Regions from separate parts of the Vibrio sp. VPAP30 genome, predicted to be linked through region 1. Evidence: riboswitches for the same ligand, from Rfam matches in the RefSeq annotation. Region 1 holds a riboswitch; the other holds the start of a gene.
What was found. Region 1 has a riboswitch for thiamine pyrophosphate ahead of thiD (bifunctional hydroxymethylpyrimidine kinase/phosphomethylpyrimidine kinase). Riboswitches for the same ligand answer to the same signal wherever they lie in the genome.
Positions count from the first base shown of each region.

Region 2: another riboswitch for thiamine pyrophosphate. It lies ahead of thiB (thiamine ABC transporter substrate binding subunit); the one in region 1 lies ahead of thiD (bifunctional hydroxymethylpyrimidine kinase/phosphomethylpyrimidine kinase).

Region 1 is NZ_LBLS01000026.1:7,425-15,284, reverse strand. It holds gene ZX61_RS10565 (GGDEF domain-containing protein) at 1-617, opposite strand, end outside; gene tenA (thiaminase II) at 777-1,442, opposite strand; gene thiD (bifunctional hydroxymethylpyrimidine kinase/phosphomethylpyrimidine kinase) at 1,530-2,360, opposite strand; TPP riboswitch at 2,461-2,570, opposite strand; gene ZX61_RS10550 (HDOD domain-containing protein) at 2,726-3,556, shown strand; gene ZX61_RS10545 (LysR family transcriptional regulator) at 3,652-4,539, shown strand; gene ZX61_RS10540 (VCBS domain-containing protein) at 4,556-4,933, opposite strand; gene ZX61_RS10535 (DSD1 family PLP-dependent enzyme) at 5,206-6,309, shown strand; gene ZX61_RS24240 (hypothetical protein) at 6,356-6,514, opposite strand; gene mrdA (penicillin-binding protein 2) at 6,851-7,860, opposite strand, start outside.
Region 2 is NZ_LBLS01000022.1:99,072-106,931, reverse strand. It holds gene tamB (autotransporter assembly complex protein TamB) at 1-568, shown strand, start outside; gene ZX61_RS09595 (gamma-glutamylcyclotransferase family protein) at 597-944, shown strand; gene fbp (class 1 fructose-bisphosphatase) at 1,188-2,204, opposite strand; gene mpl (UDP-N-acetylmuramate:L-alanyl-gamma-D-glutamyl-meso-diaminopimelate ligase) at 2,510-3,862, shown strand; gene ZX61_RS09580 (flavin prenyltransferase UbiX) at 3,877-4,500, shown strand; TPP riboswitch at 4,553-4,673, shown strand; gene thiB (thiamine ABC transporter substrate binding subunit) at 4,741-5,727, shown strand; gene thiP (thiamine/thiamine pyrophosphate ABC transporter permease ThiP) at 5,737-7,341, shown strand; gene thiQ (thiamine ABC transporter ATP-binding protein) at 7,325-7,860, shown strand, end outside.

The sequences.
Region 1 (7,860 bases):
AAGTTGTCTAGATCAAAATACGCAAGAGAAACAGGAAAACCACCAAAGCGACAATAGTCGAGTAACTTTTCTCCTAAAGAAGAAAAACCGCGCCGATTAGATATTTGAGTTAATGGATCTGTCGTTGCTGTCACTCGCGTCACTAACTCCTGCTCAACGATTTTAGCTAAGTCAATGAGGTCGTTTATTTGCTCTTGGTTAAAGTGACGAGGCTTAGTATCTATGACACACAAAGTACCGAGCATAGTATTATCATGATGGGCAAGAGGAACGCCTGCGTAAAAGCGGATACCTGGCTCACCGACAACAAGAGGATTGTCAGCAAAGCGATCATCTTTGGTCGCATCCGAAATGATGAAAGGCTCGGTGCCAAGAATAGCATGACCACAAAACGAAATATCACGAGGTGTTTGTTGCGCATCCATCCCATAACAAGACTTAAACCACTGTCGATCACTATCGACAAGGCTCACCACAGCGATAGGCACATCAAATAACCTTTTTGCTAGGCGAGTAACGCGATCAAAACGTTCTTCAGATTCCGTATCTAGAATGTCGAGCTGTTCAAGCTCCTCAATGCGCTGCGCTTCGTTTTTGGGTTTATTAGGTACCTGCATGCCATCATAGATACTTGTGGAAACATAATAAAAATTCTAGCAGCCGAATCTAGAGATGTCTGAAAGTTGACCAATATATTTCAAGTTCTGTTGCTTAGGGCAACCATCCGTAAGTAAAAAAACAATAACCTTAAAAGCCCCACCGTTTGCAATCAAATCCTAACGCTTTGCATCTAATCCTTGCTGCCAGAATGCTACTTCCATACGTGTGGCTGTTTTAAACACTTGAATTAAGTTCTGACCACGCTGGCTATGGATATCAATCTCTTCTAGTAACTGATTGAGATGAGCTGCCCATCGTGCGACGGTAGATTGAAACTCCTCTCCACTGTATAGCTCAATCCAACTTTGATAAGGGTTCCCTTCTAGCTTCGCGGTTTTACTTTCTCTTAGCGCTTTACCAATCACCGCGTAACCAATCGAACAAGGTGCCAAACCGATATACAGTTCGATTAACTCTCCTGTCATGCCAGCATCTAGTACATAGCGTGTATAAGCGACGGTAGCGACATCTTCCGGTTCATTTTCTAAGTCAGATTCGGTTAACCCCCACTGGTCGCAATAGTCCACATGATGTGCTATCTCAGAATCTAACAACGCATGAAAACTTGGGAGCACTCGGCGCATCTCTTCTAAGCTACGGGCTTTATACATAGCTAGCGCGTAGGCACGGGCATACTGTTTTAGAAACAAAAAGTCTTGCTTCAAGTAATGTAAAAAACAAGATTGCGGCAACAACCCGCTGGAAAGTTGCTGAACAAAGGAGTGGTCTGTGTACTGGTGCCAATCGGACTGACAGGCTTCGATAATGTCTTGGTATTTCATGTGTAAGGTTTCCGCACGTAATTGACGATTTGTCTCAGTGTCACCATCACTAGGGTATGAAGGGTTACGATGTAGAGCCAGATGCCCTTAACGCACATTCGTATGTCCACAGAAAAAGTGGTGTACCGGACCATGCCCGTTACCCACCTCTAGCTGATCGGCATGAGCGATAGCTTGAGAGATGTATTGCTTACCAAGGTAAACGGCTTTATGCAGGCGGTTCCCTTGAGCAAGATAAGAAGCAATGGCCGACGAAAGCGTACAACCTGTACCGTGGGTATTCTTGGTTGCCACTCGTTTTGCGCACAACAACTCACTGCTCTGCTGTTGGATAAGGAGGTCATCGCTACTTTGGTCTGTTTCTAAATGCCCGCCTTTAAGCAGTACTGCCTTGGCGCCAAGTGTTCGTAGAGACTCGATCATCGCACCCATTTGATCTTCATCTTGAGGCATTTCTCCCTCTATCAAGGCCGCGCCCTCAGGCAAGTTAGGTGTGATTAAATCGGCAAGCGGCAGTAGTTCCTGCTTTAATGTCGAAATGGCCGAACGCTCTAACAGTAAATCACCGCTTGTTGCCACCATAACAGGGTCAACCACTAAATGCTTTGGTTGATATTGTCGGATTTTAGCGGCGACGACTTTGATGATCTCGGTATCGGCAAGCATGCCCACTTTGACTGCAGCAACATTAAGATCGGTAAATACAGCATCCAATTGGCTTTCAATGTGCTCAATCGGGATGGGGTGAATAGCGGTTACGCCTTGGGTGTTTTGCGAGGTAATGGCAGTGATCACTGAACACGCATAACTGCCTGTCGCCGACATGGCTTTTATATCAGCCTGTATGCCTGCTCCACCACCGCTGTCAGAGCCAGCTATGGTTAATACGATCGGGGTAAAATCTTGTGAGTGTGGCATAGATGCTCCTACGACATGACGTACAGGAACTCTCGACCACGAAAGAAAGCTCAGAGAATGAGCTTAGCCATCGAATACGACTACACTAAACATTGTTACTGGATTAATGCAGATAGTTCCCTACGTCAGTGCTAACTGAATCAGGTTCAACGGGTCTCGCTTCGCGATCTCAGCCCTTTCCCTATAGGGTAGGCTCCCCGACTATTTCGTAAATGATAACAATAATTTTCATATTATTGCAGCACTTATTTAGCCCTATTAGACAGATCGAACAACTCCCTATATGGATTCGATTGATCATCTTTGTAAGAGTCAGTTTTTGTGAACTATATTAATTAATCTCACATGGAATAAAGGAGAGTGCGATGAGCCAGGAGGCACTACTATCTCGTTTAAACGAATTACCTAGAATCCAACGAGTACTTCAAGAATTGCTTGATATGGTCAATAACAGCGAGGTTGACTTTAGAGCATTAGCAAAAAAAATATCAACCGATCAAGTTCTTAGCGCTCGACTACTCCGCCTCGCCAACTCGGCTCATTTTGGGGGCAACAAGAGTGTTTCTTCAGTCAATGAAGCACTGCTTCGAGTCGGGACTGGCCCAGTCAGAACTTTAGTTGTTGCGTCCGTCCTTTCAAGCGCTTTTCCAAGAATCAAAACCTTAGACATGGACAAGTATTGGGAGGAAACTTTCGAAGTGTCAATTATCGCTAGTAAAATCGCGCTTGAGACGGGGATGGACAGCAATGAAGTTTTTACCACAGGGGTACTACACAACATTGGCGAACTGATGATTCATACTTTAGTACCTGAGCAGGCAAAAGTGATCACACAACGCGCAGAGCAAGGAGAAAGCGCGATTGCTGTGCAGGAAGAGATTCTCGATATTACCGCCCCAACTCTAGGTGCAAAGTTAGCCAAATCATGGCATTTTCCTGACGATATGGTTGACGCAATTGCCAACTTTGACGAGCCACGCGATGCAGAGATCTCACCTAAGATGGCAACGACGCTACACTTAGCTCGTTCTATTCATCGCGACTGGGATAAACTCGAAAGCAATGAAGGAAAATCCCGTTATCTAACCGAACATCCAGACTCTCGCCTTTTGCATATTTCAGCTGACTTTGCCCCGACTATAGATAAATACCGAGGGAATGGTCGCGACCTCGCTACTTATCTCAATGCAGCGTAACTTTATAGGCGAGCCCTCTGCTCGCCTTTTTCCTATCAGAAATTATTGTTATCGCATAAACTAATCTAGATAAATTTTTGTTATGTGAGGATGTGATGATAAACCCTGCTTGGCTCAAAACCTTTGTGACTTTGATCGACACTGGTCACTTCACTAAAACTGCAGAAAAGTTGTTTATGACTCAGCCAGGTGTCAGTCAACACATCAAAAAGCTCGAACAGGCTTGTGGTTATCCCTTAATTGAAAGGCACAACAAAAGCTTTGAAGTGACCGACTCGGGACGTAAAGTCTATCAATACGCGACGCATATGGAGCGTCAAGAGTCAGAACTACTCAGGTCACTTAATATGGAGGACCCATTCTCTGGTAGTGTATCGATTTCTTGTTCTGGCTCTTTGGCTCTTCTGCTCTATCCGAATCTGCTCAATTTACAATGTAAATATCCTGCACTCATTCCAAGATTAGAAGCTGCACCACACCAAAAAATTGTTGCCGATGTTTTGTCTGGTATGACGGATATCGGTATCGTCACTCATATTCCATCTGATTTGAGATTTGATACCGAAAGATTAGGCAATGAACCACTATGCTTAATGTCACCTAAAAAATATACCTCTCGGCCGCTAACACAAGCTAGCTTGAAGGAAATAGGTTTAGTTCAACATCCAGATGCAAATCATTATCTTTCGATTTACTTTGCGCAATGTGGTGAACCCGAGCTAGAGAAAGTAAATATTGATGATATTCCTGTGACGGGCTACATCAATCAGCTGAACCAAATCTTACTACCTGTCGCCAATGGGTTAGGCTTCACCGTGTTGCCCAAAAGCGCTCTCGATACATTTGTAGAAAATGACCGCATTTCAATATTTGAGCCTTGTAATGAAGTGGTTGAAACACTCTATTTCTTAACGAAACGTTACCGCCAACGGCCAAAAAGATTTGAGACGATCAAAGCCGAGATGACTAAACATTTTCGTTAGTAGCGAAACAAGTAGGCTAACCAAAACGAAAGTTGGTTTCCAACTCTTCAATCCAAGCGCCACCTATCGCTCCAATCAGGACTATATTCACCGTAAAGCGTTTGCCTTCTTTCGAGCGCAAAGAAAAAGTTTCGAGTTTTCTTTCCCCTATAGCTAAATACTGGGTCTTAATGCTGTACACCGAGTAGTCCCAATATCCTGATTCGCTAATCACCAAAGAACCTAACGTCCCCGTTTTTGCCACGACGCTTTTAGGATTAAAACGTACACATCGACGATTTTCTCCACTAATCTGCAACTTACCCGAATCAAAAAGTAGTGGGAAGAAATCACTCTGTGCGACAAAAGAGTTCACCGTATGGTCGTCATTGGTCATTTGATGCAAGTAATCCATAACGTTCTCCTTAAGATAACTCAGCGACCGTGCGAGCCTATATCTATAGCTAACGCAATCTGCATGCCAGAAAACAATACTCAACAGGATGAATATTATCTCTTGTTTTCAAATAGATAATCTTGGACGGAAAAATTGCTCCCGTTCATTCCCAAAATGAGAAGCAAAACAAGACGAAACCCTCAATTTGGCAACGAAATATTTACAATCATTTTGCGTAGCTTCCAACTTAAAGTGTTAGTCTCCTCACTCCATAAAAAAAAGACAAAAAAATGAAGCTAGAACACATTGACACTCCGGCATTATTCATTGATATCGACGCAGTCGAGTCGAACCTTGTAACAATGCAACAAAGGATAGACCAGCTAGGTTTAACACTTCGCCCGCATACTAAGGCGCACAAAATTCCTCAATTGGCACAAAAGCAAATTGAATATGGTGCAAAAGGAATCTGTACTTCCAAACTTGGTGAAGCAGAAGTGATGATGGCAGGGGGGATTCAAGATATTCTTATCACCACGCCGATTGCTGGTACAAAAAAATATCAACGCTTGATAGACCTTTGCACCCAGTACCCAGACGCCACACTTTATCAAGTAATCGACCATCCACAGCATGTCAACGCTATCGCTAAGCTGGCAATGGATAAAGGAATCACGGTCAAACTTCTAATTGAAGTTGAAAGCGGGCAGCAGCGTTGCGGCGTTCCTGTAGGCAGAGAACTTTTGGCGTTGATAGAACAGATCATGAACACACCTGGTGTTCACTACTCGGGTATTCAAGCTTATAGCGGCCACCTCCAGCTCATTAAAGGTTTTGAACATCGTCAACTTCAGGCGCGCACAGCCGTTACCGAATTGTTTGACTATATTGAAACAGATTTGAAACCTCGCGGACTAGATCCTGATATTGTCAGTGGTGGAGGTACTGGAACCTATCAAGCCTATCAAGGGCTGGGATTTACCGAAATACAAGCAGGCTCTTACTTATTTATGGATGCTTCATACGGTTCCATTGGCGATGAAACGCATCCGACACAAAACCAACAATTTGTTCCGGCGCTGAAGGTGCTGAGCACCGTTATTAGTATGCCCGCAGAAAACCGTGCAGTTATTGATGCAGGTATGAAAACGCTCTCTATTGATCTCGGTATGCCAGCCGTTGAGTCTCATCCTGATATTAGCTATCAATGTGGTGGTGATGAGCATGGCATTCTTCATTTCGATGACAACCCAGATCTAAAGATAGGCAGCACCCTTGTGTTGACCCCAAGCCACTGCGATACCACTTTAAATAACTTCGACTATTTGCATGTCATTAAACAAGGTGAAGTGATTGAACGCTGGCCGATTGCAGCTAGAGGTCGCTCAGACTAAAACGTAAAAAGGAGCCGACGGCTCCTTTTTTCTGGTGATATTTTCATTATGCTTCGAGAACGTCTTCGCCAGACATCTCAGAAATCAACAGTAGATCATCTTCATCAAGCTTCATGCCCAATACTGGCAATCCGTGCTGAACGACCCAGCAGAGGAAGAATACCAATACGCCTAACGCAACCAAACCTAGTGATAACATAGCCAAACCTCCTCCTTGATTATCAAAACAGTATCGATAACTTGAAGATGCGACTATTTGAGAGGGGTAAAGCAAAAGGCCTTTGAAAATACTGAGTTCTTATACGTTTTTCGATGCACCCTTAACGAGAAGTTCGTTAAGCCCTGTGTCTCTTTTTGCGTTCAGTTTATTCGTATTTACGCTGGGAGTTTACTCGTTTCTCTACACCTTTAAGTTATTGGGATACCCTTTCAATATAGTGATACCGTACAAATGTCGCAACTACATTTAGTGCCATATCGACATAAGATCACAAATTTTATGCTTCCATGCGCATAATTATCCATTAAAGCTCTTTTTCAGCTATGAACGATGCCAATTCTGCTTGTCCTTGCTTGCTATATCTAGGTAATCAAATACCTGACGCACGAAAGGAGCACCAACTTTTGAGCCACCATTACCATGTTCGATCACCACGGTTGCAACATACCTCGGATGATCACAAGGAGCAAAAGCGGTATACAAACCGTGGTCGAGTAGATCGTAACTCAACTCTTTGGAGTTATAGACCTGATCTTTCTTTAAGCCAAATACCTGCGCAGTCCCCGATTTACCACCACTACAATAGCTGGCGCCCTTAAATGCCCTACGCCCTGAACCTCGACTACCAGAATTAACCAAACGCATTGCGTTCATTGCAATATCCCAAGTCTGATTGCTCACCCCTTTTATCTGTCCTTCAGCTTGAATTGGGTTAGTTTTTTGTTCGCTAAAAGGCGCACTATGAGCAAGAGTCGCTTTTAATAAATGAGGAGCAATGACTTGGCCATGATTAACCAAGACGGAAGTCGCTTTAGCAATTTGCAAGGGAGTTGCTGTCCAGTAACCTTGTCCAATACCAATGGGCACAGTGTCACCTTTGTACCAAGGTTGACGGTAGCGAGACTCTTTCCATTCTCGAGTCGGCATGTTGGCTCGCGTCTCTTCAGGAATATCAATGCCGGTTAATCTGCCAAAACCAAACATATTCATCCAGTCAGAAATACGGTCAATGCCAAGCTCATAGGCGATATGATAGAAGAAAGAGTCCACCGACTCTTCAATCGCTAAGGTTACGTTTACTGGCCCATGCCCCCAGCGATTCCAGTCACGCCACACTTTACTCTTTCGAGTCGAACCCGGGATATGCCAAGCGCCATGATCATCGCGAACCGTATCTGGTGCAATGATATCTTCGCTAAGCCCCGCGACGGCCATAAATGGCTTAACTGTAGAAGCTGGTGGATAAACCCCCAACGTCGCACGATTAACCAAAGGATGGAATGGGTCATTAAGCAATTTGCTGTAGGCTTTGCTAGAAATTCCCTCAACAA
Region 2 (7,860 bases), on a different contig from region 1:
CGATGGTTCATACCGCTCGTTTGGTCAAGACCTGTTAATTAAAGAAGGTAAGGTGCTAATGAATGGTCCGGTGGATCAGCCTTACTTGCAAATTACCGCTATTCGCAACCCAGATAACACCAAAGATGATGTGACGGCTGGGGTAAAAGTGACTGGGCCTGTTAGTGAGCCGACAGTGACCATTTTTTCTGAGCCAGCGATGGCGCAGTCGAACGCTTTATCTTATTTGTTACGTGGTCAAGATATTGATGGCGAAACGGGTGGTAATGCCATGACAACAACCTTAATCGGTTTAAGTCTCGCGAAAAGTGGTCGTGTTGTTGGGGAAATTGGCGAAGCCTTTGGGGTACAAGATCTTCAGGTTGATACCGCAGGGTCCGGCAATGATTCTCAAGTGACAGTAAGTGGTTATATTTTGCCCGGCTTAAAGGTTAAGTATGGCGTTGGTATTTTTGAGTCTGTCGGTGAGTTCACCGTGCGCTATCGCTTGATGCAAGACCTCTATGTTGAGGCATTATCTGGCGCGACCAACGCCGTTGATCTTCTGTATCAATTTGAGTTCAATTAGTCGGTAAACATCGAAAGGAGTCGATGTCATGCAACAGTTAGTATTTGTTTATGGCACATTGCGTCAGGGGCAAAGTAATCATCATTTCTTGGTGCATTCAGAATGGTTAGGGAAGTATGCGACGCCTCCCATTTACAGTCTTTATGATCTTGGCGCTTATCCAGCCGTAGTAGATGGGCATAGCGTGATTTATGGTGAAGTCTATCGGGTCAATGACCAGACGCTGCGCCAGTTAGACCTACTGGAAGATGTGCCGATAACCTATCGTCGTGAGCAAATCGACACGCCTTTCGGCTTAGCTTGGATGTACATTTATCAGCAAGCTCACCAACTAGAGACGCTAATCTCCTCCGGTGATTGGTGCCAAAAGGTGTAATACTTACCGATAGCGAATGGGTAACTTGACTAAGGAGAGAGCGATGAAATTACAATTTGTTCTAGTGGCATTAATGTTAGCCGGATGTGCCACGCAACCACCCCCGTTAAGCAGTGTGGAAGGCGATTGGTCATTATGGTAAGCAACATTATATATCAGGATGTCACTCAATCGCAGTTTCAGCCTTTTTAAACGCAAAAGAGTCGCGATTAAGCGACTCTTTTTCTTTCCTACTTTGGAAGATTAGTTTTCTTCGCGATTGAGTTCTAAAAACTCTTCCACTTTTTTAACCATGTTTTTCGAACCAACAAAGAATGGCACACGCTGGTGCAGTTCTGTTGGTTTGATATCCATAATGCGTTGTACGCCGTCAGACGCGACACCACCTGCTTGTTCGATGATGTAAGCCATAGGGTTACATTCGTATAGCAGGCGCAGCTTACCGTTTGGATGGCTTTCTGTGCTTGGGTAGAGGTAGATACCCCCTTTCAGCAGGTTGCGGTGAAAGTCTGCTACCAAAGAGCCAATGTAACGTGAAGTATATGGACGATTGTCGCTTGGCGCACTTTCCTGACAGTACTTGATGTACTTCTTCACACCCATAGGGAAGCGAATATAGTTACCTTCGTTGATTGAGTAGATGCTACCGTCTTGTGGAATCATCATGTTTTCATGTGATAGACAGAAGGTGCCTAATGAAGGGTCGTATGTGAAGCCGTTAACACCATTACCTGTTGTGTATACCAACATGGTTGAAGAGCCGTAAATGACATAGCCTGCGGCAACTTGCTTGTGACCAGGCTGAAGAAAATCTTCTTCTGTTGGCGGCGTACCGATTGGTGATACACGGCGATAAATCGAGAAAATAGTACCAACAGAAACGTTAACGTCGATGTTAGAAGAACCATCCAATGGATCCATTAATACAACGTATTTTGCGTTTTTGTTGAGTTCTTTATTAAACGCTACCGCCTCGTCTTCTTCTTCACTGGCAACACCACATACTTGATCTCGGGCTTCAAGAGCGGCCTTAAATTTATCGTTCGCGTAGACATCGAGCTTTTGCTGATCTTCACCTTGAACGTTTGCAGTACCAACTGCACCAGTAATATCACCTAGACCGGCTGCGTTAATTTCGCGGTTAACAATTTTTGCAGCAAGGCGAATTGAAGAGAGTAGGGATGATAGATCACCGCTAGCGTGGGGGAAGTCCGCTTGCTTTTCAACAATGAACTCGCCAAGGGTGCGCATTCCAGACATGGTTTTTCCTTTAAAAGTCGCTCATAGATAGGGGGAATGGGACGTCTCGTTCTCTAACGGAGCTTTTATGACTACCCGAGATAAGTGTAAAAGTTAGATCTTTTTATTGGTAATGAACTAACTGTCTTAGATCTCAAATTTTTTAGTAAACTTTCAACAGTTTTCACAGCGATGAGAGATCAGAGAGTGAGCAAAGCGTAATCAGTGAGTCATTTCTCTGTTTGAAGGTGGCTAAAGTAGTTCGCTTTTTGCCATATTGTCGCCATAATGAGGACAATATTTTCCGCTTAGAACAAGGCTTTTCTATGCACATTCATATACTGGGGATCTGTGGCACTTTTATGGGTGGTGCAGCTGTATTAGCACGTCAATTAGGGCATAAAGTCACAGGATGTGATGCCAATGTTTATCCACCAATGAGTACTCTACTCGAATCTCAAGGTATTGAAATTATAGAAGGCTTTGACCCGTCGCAACTCGACCCTGCGCCAGACTTAGTGGTGATTGGTAATGCGATGAGCCGTGGCAATCCATGTGTCGAATATGTACTGAATAATAACCTGCGTTACACCTCTGGTCCGCAGTGGTTACAAGAGTTCTTACTTCATGACCGTTGGGTATTAGCGGTGTCTGGTACTCATGGAAAAACCACAACGTCCAGTATGTTGGCGTGGATCTTAGAAGACTGTGGCTATAAGCCGGGCTTCTTAGTTGGTGGTGTACTGGGTAATTTCGGCATCTCAGCACGTCTTGGTGAAAGCATGTTCTTTGTCGTTGAAGCTGACGAATATGACAGTGCTTTTTTCGATAAGCGTTCTAAGTTTGTCCACTACCATCCTCGCACCTTAGTCATGAACAACCTAGAGTTCGATCATGCCGACATCTTTGACGATCTTGAAGCGATAAAACGTCAGTTCCATCATCTTGTTCGCACAGTACCGGGCAATGGACGCGTTTTTGCACCGAAACAAGACAGCGCACTACAAGACGTACTTGAGCGCGGTTGTTGGAGTGAAACCGAGTTTAGTGGAGAGCAAGGTGACTGGCAGGCGGAGAAAGTAAACATTGATGGCTCGCAGTTCAAAGTACTGTTCCAAGGTGAGCAAGTGGGTATTGTGAGTTGGAACCTAGTTGGTGATCACAATGTAGATAACGCTTTGATGGCGATAGCTGCAGCGCGTCATGTCGGTGTCACCCCAGACCTGGCTTGTGAATCGTTAGCCAAGTTCATCAATACCAAACGTCGCCTTGAGCTTAAAGGTGAGGTCAATGGCATCACGGTTTACGACGATTTTGCCCATCATCCGACCGCGATTGAACTGACGCTCGGTGGATTACGTAACAAGGTCGGCGATAGCAAGATTATCGCGGTACTCGAACCGCGCAGCGCTACAATGAAGCGAGGTGTGCACAAGGATACGTTGGCCGCGTCGTTACAAAAAGCCGATCAGGTGTTCTTATATCAACCTGATTCGATAGATTGGTCGGTGGAAGAGATCGCCGCTCAATGTGCCCAACCCGCGCAAACCTCCAATAATGTCGATGAGCTTGTGGAGCAAATTGTGGCTAGTGCTAGCTCAGGTGATCAGATTTTGGTAATGAGCAATGGCGGGTTCGAAGGAATTCATAACAAGCTTCTGGCAAAGCTAGCCCAATAGTGTAGTTTTTAAATATGACCAAGCAACAAAAAGCCATCACCTTAGCCTTTACTGGTGCCTCCGGCGCTCCTTATGGTTTACGCCTGTTGGAGTGCCTACTGGCTGCTGATTATCAAGTTTATCTGCTTGTTTCATCAGCGGCGAGAGTGGTGCTAGCAACTGAACATGAACTCAAACTGCCCGCCAATCCTGATTCGGCTAAGCAAACTTTGGTCGAGCACCTTAACTGTGACCCAGACAAGCTGATTGTATGCGGTAAAGATGACTGGTTCTCTCCGGTAGCATCTGGCTCTGCTGCGCCGAAACAGATGGTTGTCTGTCCATGCTCAGCAGGAAGCGTTGCAGCGATTGCACACGGTATGTCGGACAACCTGATTGAACGTGCTGCAGACGTGGTGATGAAAGAGCGCGGCCAACTGCTGCTAGTGGTTCGTGAGACCCCATTTTCTACTCTGCATCTAGAGAACATGCACAAGTTGTCACAAATGGGCGTAACTATCATGCCTGCTGCACCAGGTTTTTATCATCAACCTAAATCGATAGAGGATCTGGTTGATTTTATGGTCGCGCGTATTCTTGACCACCTAGGAATAGAGCAAGGGTTAGTGCCGCGTTGGGGCTACGATCCCCATCATTAGCAGAGGTGTGAACAGCGCTAGCTATTGAGTCACATAACTATTACAATTCGACCGTTACTCATCGGGGAGCTATTGGCTTAACTTATGTTAGTCCAGCTGAGATCAAGCGATTGCTTGGGACCCGTGTACCTGAACCAGATAATGCTGGCGTAGGAATTGAGTCTGGACTGATTATCCGCTTCTCAACCCTGTGCCGCTCATACAAGGAGAGAGCGAGCAGTGAATAACACTCTAAGAACCATTTCAATCAGCACCCTCGCGCTAGCAACGTTAGCGACATTTCCATCTTTTGCCGAACAAAACAGCTTAACGATCTACACTTATGACTCTTTTGCTGCCGACTGGGGACCTGGCCCGGTAGTAGAAAAGGCGTTTGAAGCACATTGTGATTGTGACATTAACTTTGTTGCGCTGGATGATGGCGTTTCTATTCTCAACCGCTTACGTCTAGAAGGTGACAATAGTAAAGCGGACATCATTTTGGGTTTAGATAATAACCTGATGGCAGAAGCAAAGAAGACGGGCTTGCTCACACAGCATAGTGTCGATACCAGCAAGGTTACTCTACCTAATGGGTGGACGGATAAGACGTTTGTTCCTTACGATTTTGGTTATTTCGCGTTTGTTTACAACAAGGAAAAATTGGCGAATCCACCCCAAAGCCTTAAAGAGTTGGTGGAATCTCGAGACGACCTGAAAGTGATCTATCAAGATCCGCGTACTTCGACACCTGGACAAGGTTTGATGTTGTGGATGAAGTCAGTCTACGGTGATGATGTTACGCAGGCGTGGCAGAGTCTCGCGAAGAAAACTGTTACAGTGACCAAAGGTTGGTCTGAAGCTTATTCTATGTTCCTAGAAGGTGAATCTGATCTGGTGCTTTCTTACACCACATCTCCTGCTTATCATTTGATTGCTGAGAATGACAACAAATACGCTGCGGCTGATTTTGCCGAAGGCCACTACACCCAAGTGGAAGTGGCAGCAAAAGTTAAGGCTTCAAAAAATCAGAAGCTTGCTGATGAGTTCATGAATTTCATCCTGAGTGAAGAGTTTCAATCAGCAATGCCAACCGGAAACTGGATGTACCCAGTTACGGATGTAGCATTACCACAAGGCTTCGAAACATTGACTCTGCCAAGTAAAGCGTTGACCTTTAGCGCCGATCAAGTTGCTGAGAATCGTAAGTCTTGGGTTCGTGAATGGCAAAGTGCGCTCACTTTCTAAGGGGAACTTTTGCGTAATACCCCTAAAATAGGCCTATGGGTCGCGATATTAATCGCGACCTTTGTCATTTCTGCGCTCGGTGCTTTACTGGTTAATGCGCCTTCTTTGGATATTAGCCAGATATGGCATGAACCATACTATCGACATGTCACTAAATTCAGTTTCTATCAATCTTTTTTCTCTACTTTGCTCAGTGTTGGTTTGGCTGTTCCTGTCGCACATGCACTTTCTCGGCGTCGGTTTGTCGGAAAATCCTTACTACTAAAACTATTTGCTACGACACTAGTGTTGCCTGTCTTGGTCGGTGTGTTTGGCTTGCTCGCCATTTATGGTAATAGCGGTTTGATCGCAGAGCTGTTCAAAAGCTTAGATAGCAAGTTGCCGTTCTCAATATATGGGCTCAATGGTATTTTACTGGCGCACGTGTTTTTTAATCTTCCCTATGCGACCCGACTACTGTTGCAGGCGCTAGACTCTATCCCACAAGAGCAGCATAAACTGTGCGCTCATCTCGGAATGGGGCATTGGGATAAGTTTCGTTGGATCGAGTGGCCTCGGTTGCGACAGCAATTACCTCATGTCAGTGGCTTGGTGTTTATGCTCTGTTTCACCAGTTTTGCTACGGTAATGGCACTCGGCGGTGGGCCTAAGTCAACCACGATTGAACTGGCAATCTATCAAGCAATTAAGTTTGATTTTGATCTCCAAGCTGGTGCGCTATTGGCTATCTGGCAGATGATGCTGTGCGGTGTTATGGCACTGACTATTCAGCGTTTGGCCAAACCGATTTCTGTTACTTCTGGCTCTCAGACTCAGATTGTTTACTTGTCTAAAGACTCGTTTGTTTCTCAGTGTTGGGATTGGGGGTGGATAGCCTTTTCTATGTTGCTGGTATTACCGCCGCTACTGATGGTGCTACTCAGTGGTCTTAACAGCTATGCGATTGATGTTTTTACCGATGAGCGGTTCTGGCAAGCTCTATGGGCGTCAGTGAAAGTAGCCACAATGGCAAGTGTGATTGCGGTGATTGCTGGCATTGCCATCTTGTTAACCAGCCGGAGATTGCGCCTTAACTACCGTGAGAAGAGTGCCGATCATATTGAGCTGATTGGCACCATTATTCTTGTCACACCCGGTCTTGTGATTTCCACCGGACTGTTTCTATTGCTGCGTTCATTTACGGATGTATTTAGCTTAGCGTTAGTGGTTGTCGTAGCCGTGAATGCCTTAATGGGTCTGCCATATGTGATTAAAACGCTGTCTCAGCCTATGCTGCATGTCGAGCAGCAATATCAATATGTTTGTGCCAGTTTAGGCATGAAAGGTTGGAATCGTTTTAAAGTGGTCGAGTGGAAGGCGCTGAAGAAGCCGATGGCTCATGCCTTTGCGATCAGCTTTATGTTTGCCATTGGTGATTTAAGTGCGATTGCTTTGTTTGGTAGCCAAGAATTTCGCACCTTGCCACTTTACCTATTCCAACTGCTTGGTAGCTATCAAATGGAATCTGCCGCAGTAGTATCTGTAACTCTATTACTATTGAGCGTCGGCTGTTTCACGCTCATTGAAACCTTATTAAAAGCCAACTCGAAGGTGAATCATGCTGACCTTAAGTAATGTCGATTACTACTATCACAATGAACTGTTTCATTTTGATACCTCGATTTCACCGCAGTCGATCGTTGCCCTGATGGGGCCAAGTGGCGCGGGCAAATCGACCCTATTGGCTTTAGTCGCGGGTTTTATCGAACCGACCAAGGGCTCTATTGAGGTTGAAGGCAGTAATATTGTTGGCAAAGAGCCACATCAACGCCCATTCGCAATGCTGTTTCAAGAACATAACTTATTCGCTCATTTAACAGTGCGTCAAAACATCGGGCTTGGGCTTCATCCGGGGTTGAAACTTACTGCTCAGCAACAAAACGTAATAGAACAAGCAGCGCAGCAAGTTGGGGTAGAGGCGTATCTAGACCGTTTACCAGAGCAACTTTCAGGTGGGCAGCGGCAAAGAGTCGCATTAGCACGCTGCTTTGTTCAACCACATAAAATATGGCTGCTTGATGAGCCTTTTTCGGCGCTTGATCCTATTCTGCGTGAAGAGATGCTTAGTTTGGTGAGCAAGTTAGCTAAAGATAG